Linked DNA regions of Euzebya rosea. The protein of the gene in region 2 interacts with the protein of the main gene of each other region in a pairwise test. Links are inferred from orthologs where the notes say so. Each region holds a gene or a part of one and is shown on either strand. Other genes may lie near its edges. The genes, in order: CUC05_RS08390 and CUC05_RS07150.

What was found.
Region 1: the proteins of CUC05_RS07150 (region 2) and CUC05_RS08390 interact in binary tests that used the Escherichia coli proteins (3 or more experiments, as listed by UniProt). The link is inferred for Euzebya rosea from one-to-one orthologs.

The regions. Positions count from the first base shown.
Region 1 is NZ_PGDQ01000005.1:276,040-279,287, reverse strand. The notes cover bases 236-3,168. They hold CUC05_RS08390 (aldehyde dehydrogenase family protein), read left to right. Parts: upstream 236-920; coding sequence 921-2,417; downstream 2,418-3,168. Other genes in these bases: CUC05_RS08385 (cell wall-binding repeat-containing protein), read right to left, coding at 2,558-3,168; CUC05_RS24595 (M36 family metallopeptidase), read left to right, coding at 236-890. In the rest of the region: more of CUC05_RS24595, read left to right, coding at 1-235; more of CUC05_RS08385, read right to left, coding at 3,169-3,248. UniProt on the Escherichia coli protein: Catalyzes the NADPH-dependent reduction of L-glutamate 5-phosphate into L-glutamate 5-semialdehyde and phosphate. The product spontaneously undergoes cyclization to form 1-pyrroline-5-carboxylate.
Region 2 is NZ_PGDQ01000004.1:431,128-434,295, reverse strand. What follows is about bases 129-2,981. They hold CUC05_RS07150 (ABC transporter ATP-binding protein), read left to right. Parts: upstream 129-949; coding sequence 950-2,014; downstream 2,015-2,981. Other genes in these bases: CUC05_RS07145 (NAD-dependent epimerase/dehydratase family protein), read left to right, coding at 2,040-2,981; uvrC (excinuclease ABC subunit UvrC), read right to left, coding at 129-834. Outside these bases: more of uvrC, read right to left, coding at 1-128; more of CUC05_RS07145, read left to right, coding at 2,982-3,017; CUC05_RS07140 (cupredoxin domain-containing protein), read left to right, coding at 3,073-3,168. UniProt on the Escherichia coli protein: Part of the ABC transporter complex CysAWTP involved in sulfate/thiosulfate import. Responsible for energy coupling to the transport system.

The DNA.
Region 1 (3,248 bases), on a different replicon or contig from region 2:
AGCTTCGCGACCTGCCGATCCGCGACTTCGACCTGGCTCGTGCGGCCGCAGGCAACCTGGTCGGCCCGTGGGTCGACGTCATCGGCGGCGGCCCGATGGTGCCGGTCCTGGACCGCTTCGACGTCACCAAGACCGACCCCCGGTTCGAGGGCCTGATGGCCTACCACCACATCGACGCGATCCAGCGGTACTTCCGGGACGAGCTCGGCCTCGACGACATCAACGCCGAACCGCAGCTGACCGTCGCCCTGCCGGTGATGGGCTTCGACAACTCCTTCTACCAGCCGGCCAATGACCTCGTGCTGTTCGGCGCCGGCGGCGTGGACGACGGCGAGGACGCCGAGGTCATCATCCACGAGCTGGGCCACGCCATCCACGACGACCAGGTCCCCGGCTGGGGCAAGTCGGCCGAGGGCGGCGCGATGGGTGAGGGCTTCGGTGACTTCCTGGCCGCCAGCTACTACGCCACCTTCGACGACACCCTCCGCACCCAGGACACGTGCCTGATGGAGTGGGACTCCACCTCCTACTCCTCGGAGGAGCAGACCTGCATCCGTCGCATGGACACCACCAAGACCTATGCCGACAGGGTCGGGCAGGTCCACGCCGACGGGGAGATCTGGTCGAAGTTCCTGTGGAACGTCCGCGAGCACCTCGGGCAGACCGAGGACGAGCGGTCCGCCAACGTCCTGACCTGGCTGCTGACCGCGCACTTCTCCACGAGCGACCGCGCCGACTTCGCCGAGGCCATCCGCGCCCTGGAGATGACCGTCGACTCCGTCGCACCCGACGCCGAGACCGCCGCGGAATGGGACGCCGTCCTGTACGACGAAGCCGTCGCCATGGGCATGCCGATCGCTGCCCGCCCCGGCGCGTCGACGGGTTCGTAGCGCTCGACGTCGGCAGGTAGCGTTCCGGGCATGGAGCGCCTCGAGAAGCTGACCGCCGGCATGCCCCTGCTCGTCGGCGGCGACCGGTACACCACCGTCCCCGCCGACGTGGCCGACGCCTTCGAGCTCGGCGACGCCGTCCTGGTCGCCGACACCGGCGAGGTCCTGCACGTCCCCGCCGCGGAACGCCGGGCCGCCGGCGCCGCGGTCGATGCGGCGGTCGCCGCGTTCGACGTCATGGGCACCGCCACCGACGACCAGGTGTCGGCGTTCTACGACGCGTTCGCCAACGCCCTGGCCGACGACACGATCTTCGTCGCCATCGCCCGGGCCAACGCCGACGACGTCGAGGCCGCTCGCGAGAAGGGCCGGTCGACCACCCGGCTGGAGCTGACCGCACGGATGCGGGCGGACATGGTCGAGGGGCTCCGTGGCTGGCGGGACATGCCGGGCGGCCGCGGTGAGGTCATCGAGACCGTCACCCACGATGGCTGGCGGGTCGAGCAGGTCCGTGACCGCCTGGGTGTCGTCGGGTTCGTCTTCGAGGGCCGGCCGAACGTGTTCGCCGATGCCTGCGGGGTGCTGCGCAGCGGCAACACCGTGGTGTTCAGGATCGGTTCGGACGCGCTGGGCACCGCCCGCGCGATCGTGACCCACGCCCTGCGTCCGGCCCTGGCGTCCGCCGGACTCCACGAGGGCGCCGCGGTGCTGGTGGACTCCCCCTCGCGTGCCGCCGGCTACGCGTTGTTCAGCGATCCCCGCCTGTCGTTGGCCGTGGCCCGCGGGTCGGGCCGGGCCGTGCACACCCTCGGTGGTGTCGCCCGCCAGGCCGGCGTCCCGATCAGCCTGCACGGCACCGGCGGTGCCTGGATCGTGGCCGGCCCCAGCGCCGACGCCCAGGACTTCGGCGAGGCCGTCACCCGGTCCCTGGACCGCAAGGTCTGCAACACCCTGAACACCTGCGCCATCACCGCCGACCGCGCCGACGAGCTTGTTCCCGTCTTCCTGGACGCCATCCGGGCTGCAGGTACCGCCCGCGGCGCCGAGCCCAAGCTGCACGTTGCCGAGGACTCCACGGATCACGTCCCGGCGGACTGGTTCCAGCGGCAGGTCCCGATCGGCCGCGCCGAGGGCGATGTCGAGGAACCGCAGGCCGAGGCGATCGCCGTTGACCAGCTGGGCCGGGAATGGGAGTGGGAGGAGTCCCCCGAGGTGACGCTGGTCGTGGTCGATACCGTCGACGACGCCGTCCAGCGGTTCAACGCCCAGGCACCCCGGTTCGTGGCCAGCCTGATCGCCACCGACCCGGCCGAGCACGACCGGTTCTTCGCCACGATCGACGCCCCGTTCGTCGGCAACGGCCTGACCCGCTGGGTCGACGGCCAGTACGCGCTGGGCAAGCCCGAGCTCGGCCTGTCCAACTGGGAGACCGGCCGGCTGTTCGCGCGGGGCGGGATCCTCGCCGGCGACTCGGTGCACACCGTCCGCACGCGTGCGGTGCTCGACCGGCCCGACATCCCCCGCTGACCCATCACGGGGCTCCCGGCCCCGGACGCACCAACGAGGTCGTGTCTGCGGGAACACGACCTCGCTGATGGGCTTGGTTGGGCTGCTCGGTCGGGGGTGGCACGGCTGCCCCGGCACGGGGCCGGGGCAGCCGCCATCGGTCATCGGACCGGGTTGAGCAACCCTTCGATGGCCTGCTGGACGATCGCGCTGATCGCGCTCTCGCCACCGAGGAGGACCGCGCTGGTCACCGACGAGGTGGCCTCCAGGTAGTCAGCCGTGTCGGGGCTGAGGTCACCGGATGCGGTCAGCAGCAGCGGCGCGTCCAGGCGTGCCAGGCGGGGACCGCCTGCCAGCGCGTCGGGGAACGCGTCGTCCCGGGCGAACCCGACGACCATGGGGTCGTCGAAGAACGTCTCGGCGACCAGGACGGCCGTCGCGTGACGTGTCGCCCCGACCACGGACACCGCGTCCGGGTAGGCCGTCGCGGCCGGGCCACCGATGGCGTAGACGTCGGACGACGGCACCCCGCTGTCGGCGATGTAGTCGTCCACCGCGTCGTGCGGCACCCCTGCGGGGGTCAGCAGCACGGCACCGCCCCGGGCGCCCGCGGCCGCACCAGCGGTCATGGCGTCGGGGAAGTCGTAGCCGTTGGTGATCAGCAGCTCCGTCGGGTCACCGATGACGTCGGCGATCTCGATGGCCGTCTCGACCCGGCTCTCACCGGCAAGGCGAACCACCGCGTAGCCGTCGGTGGCCAGGGTGTCCTCGATGGTGGTGCCGAGCGCGGACTCGCCACCCAGCAGGTAGACCGATCCGCCGGGCGCCAGGGCCCGGGCGATCTCGGCCGCC
Region 2 (3,168 bases):
GACGAAGAAGACCTGGAAGGCCACCTCCAGCTCGTCGGCGTGCCACGAAATGGCGTCGAGGTCCTCGCGCTTGCCGGTGACCATGACCTGCTTGGCGAGCGCCGTCCGCATGGCCTTCAGCTGGTCGCGGATGCGGGCCGCAGCCTCGTAGTTCTGCTTCTCGGCCTCGGTGGCCATCGCGGCCTCGAGCGCCTCGACCGCCCCTTCGGTGTCGCCGTCGACGAAGGCCATGAGGTCCTCGACGAGGGCCAGGTGCTCCTCGGGCGACACCTCGCCGGTGCACGGACCGCTGCATTTGCCGATGTGGAACAGCAGGCAGGGGCGGCCGGCCCGCTGGTGGCGGTCGAACACCCCCTTGCTGCACGTCCTGACCGGATAGACGCGCAGCAGCATGTCGAGGGTGTCGCGGATGGCGTAGGCGTGGGCGAACGGGCCGAAGTAGCGGCTGCCGTCGTTGCGCGGGTTGCGCCGCACCATCGCCCGCGGCACCTCCTCCCCCAGGGTGATCGCCAGGTAGGGGTAGGACTTGTCGTCGTTGTAGCGGACGTTGAACCGGGGCCGGTGCTGCTTGATGAGGTTGTACTCGAGGTGCAGCGACTCGACGTCGGAGGCGACGATGATCCACTCGACGGACGCCGCGACCTCGAGCATGCCGCGGGTGCGCTGGTGCAGGTTGCTGACGTCCTGGAAGTACGACGACAGGCGGGCTCGCAGGTTCTTGGCCTTGCCGACGTACACCACACGCCCGTGGCGGTCGCGCCACAGGTAGCAGCCCGGGTCGGTGGGGATCGTGCCGGGATCGGGCCTGAAGGAGAGTGCGGGGTTGGACACCATCGGCCCTCCCAGCCTGCCATCCGCCGCACGGTCGACCGCACCACCCGCACCCCACGTGACCACCGCAGCCCGTTAGGTGTGCCTTACCTCACCGAAGTCGTTACCATCGACCTCCGTGACCGCCGTCGACACTCCGCCGTCCTCGCCTGCCCGGCACCTCGTGCCAGGGGCAGCGTCGCTGCACGTCACCGATGCGCGCGTGCACCTCGGCGGGACGGAGATCCTGCACGGGGTCGACCTCGAGGTCCCCACGGGGCGAACGCTCGCGCTGCTCGGCCCCAGCGGCTGCGGCAAGACCACCCTGCTCCGTGCGGTGGCCGGACTCCAGCACCTCTCGACCGGCACCGTCCGCGTGGGCGAGGACGACATCACCGACCTGCCGGCCGAACGCCGCAACGTCGGGATGGTCTTCCAGGACGGCGCGCTGTTCCCGCACATGACCGTCGCGGCCAACGTCGCCTTCGGCCTCGACCGGGCGGGTCGCCGTGGCCCCGCCGTCGAGGACGCCCTGGAGATGGTGGGCCTCGCCGGCCTCGGCCCGCGGATGCCCAGCACCCTGTCGGGCGGCCAGCAGCAGCGGGTCGCCCTGGCCCGCGCCCTCGTGGCGCAGCCCCGGGTCCTGCTGCTCGACGAACCGTTCTCCTCCCTCGACGCCGGCCTGCGTGGCCAGATCCGCGCCGACGTCGCCCGGCTGCTGACGGACCTGGCGATCACCGCGGTCGTCGTCACCCACGACCAGGAGGAGGCGTTCCTGCTGGGCCACGAGGTGGCGGTCATGATCGCCGGCCGCATCCACCAGCAGGCGCACCCTGCCGACATCTACGCCGCGCCCGCCACCCGCGAGGTCGCGGAGTTCCTCGGCGACGCCAACCTGATCGCCGGGCACGCGTCCGGCACCGCGGCCCAGACGGTGCTCGGCGCGGTACCCCTCGCGGCCGACGCCGCCGGCCCCATGGACGTGCTGGTCCGGCCCGAGCACCTGCGGATGACGCCCGGCGGTCCGATGACGGTCCGCGCCGTGGAGTACTACGGCCATGACGCGATCACCGAGCTGACCGGGCCGGCGGGGATCCTGCGGGTCCGCACGATGTCGCTGCCGCCGTACCGGGCCGGCGACCCCGTGGCGCTTGCCTACGACGGTCCCCCGACCGCCGCCTACCGCGCCGATTCGACAAGTTAGGTTCGGTTCACCTAACCTCTCGATGATGTCCTCCGTACTCGTCACGGGCGGCGCCGGGTTCATCGGCGCGTCCCTGTGCACCCGCCTGCTGGACGACGGCCACCGTGTGGTCGTCGTCGACCGTGTGCCCGATGCCCGCCGTGGCCGCACCGTGGCGGAGCTGGCCGAGCACGCCGACCCCGGGATGCTGGAGGTCGTCGTCGCCGACCTGGCCGACCTCGACCTGCCGGCGCTCCTTCGCCGCGTCGACGCCGTCGTCCACCTCGCCGGCAGGCCGGGCGTCCAGACCAGCTGGGCCGACGGCTTCGATGACCACCTGCAGGAGAACGTCGCCCTCTCCCAGCACCTGCTGGAAGCCGCCCTCGACGCGCCGCTGCGCACGATCGTCATGGCGTCCTCGAGCTCGGTCTACGGCGAGGCCGGCGGTGACGGCCCCGTCCGCGAGGACGTGGCCCTGCGCCCCATCAGCCCCTACGGCGTGTCGAAGGCCACGCTGGAGATGCTCGTCGGCGCCTACGCGCTGCGGGGGGTTCCCGCGGTTGCCCTGCGGTACTTCAGCGTCTACGGCCGACGGCAGCGTCCCGACATGGCCGTCGCCCGGATGGTCGAGGCCCTCCGGGGCGGGCCCCCCTTCCCGCTTCGCGGGGACGGCACGCAGTCGCGCGACATGACCCACGTCGACGACGTGGTCGAGGCGACCGCACGGGCGCTCGACGCGAACCTTCGCCCGGGTACGGTCGTCAACGTCGGCAGCGGTCGACCGATCTCGCTGGCCGAGACCCTGGACGCCGTGGGACAGCTGTGCGGTCGACCGGTGCCCGTCGAGCCGGTCAGCGCCGTCCCGGGCGACCCCCGCCAGACCTGGGCCGACCTGTCACGTGCCGAACGGCTGCTCGGTTGGCAACCCCGGACGGCGCTCGTCGACGGCCTCCGCGACCAGCTGTCGTGTGATTTCACCGACGTGCGCCCCGGCTCCCCCCTGTCGGTGCCGCGCCGTTCCTGAGCGCGCCGGCCCGCACCACCGATCACCAACGATCCCCGAACGACTGGACACACCCATGCCCTCCCGCACCATGCCCACGACCACCCCCGCGACCGGCTCGCGACCGATGCTCCGGGCCCTCGTGCTCGCCATCGTGTCGGCCCTCGTGCTG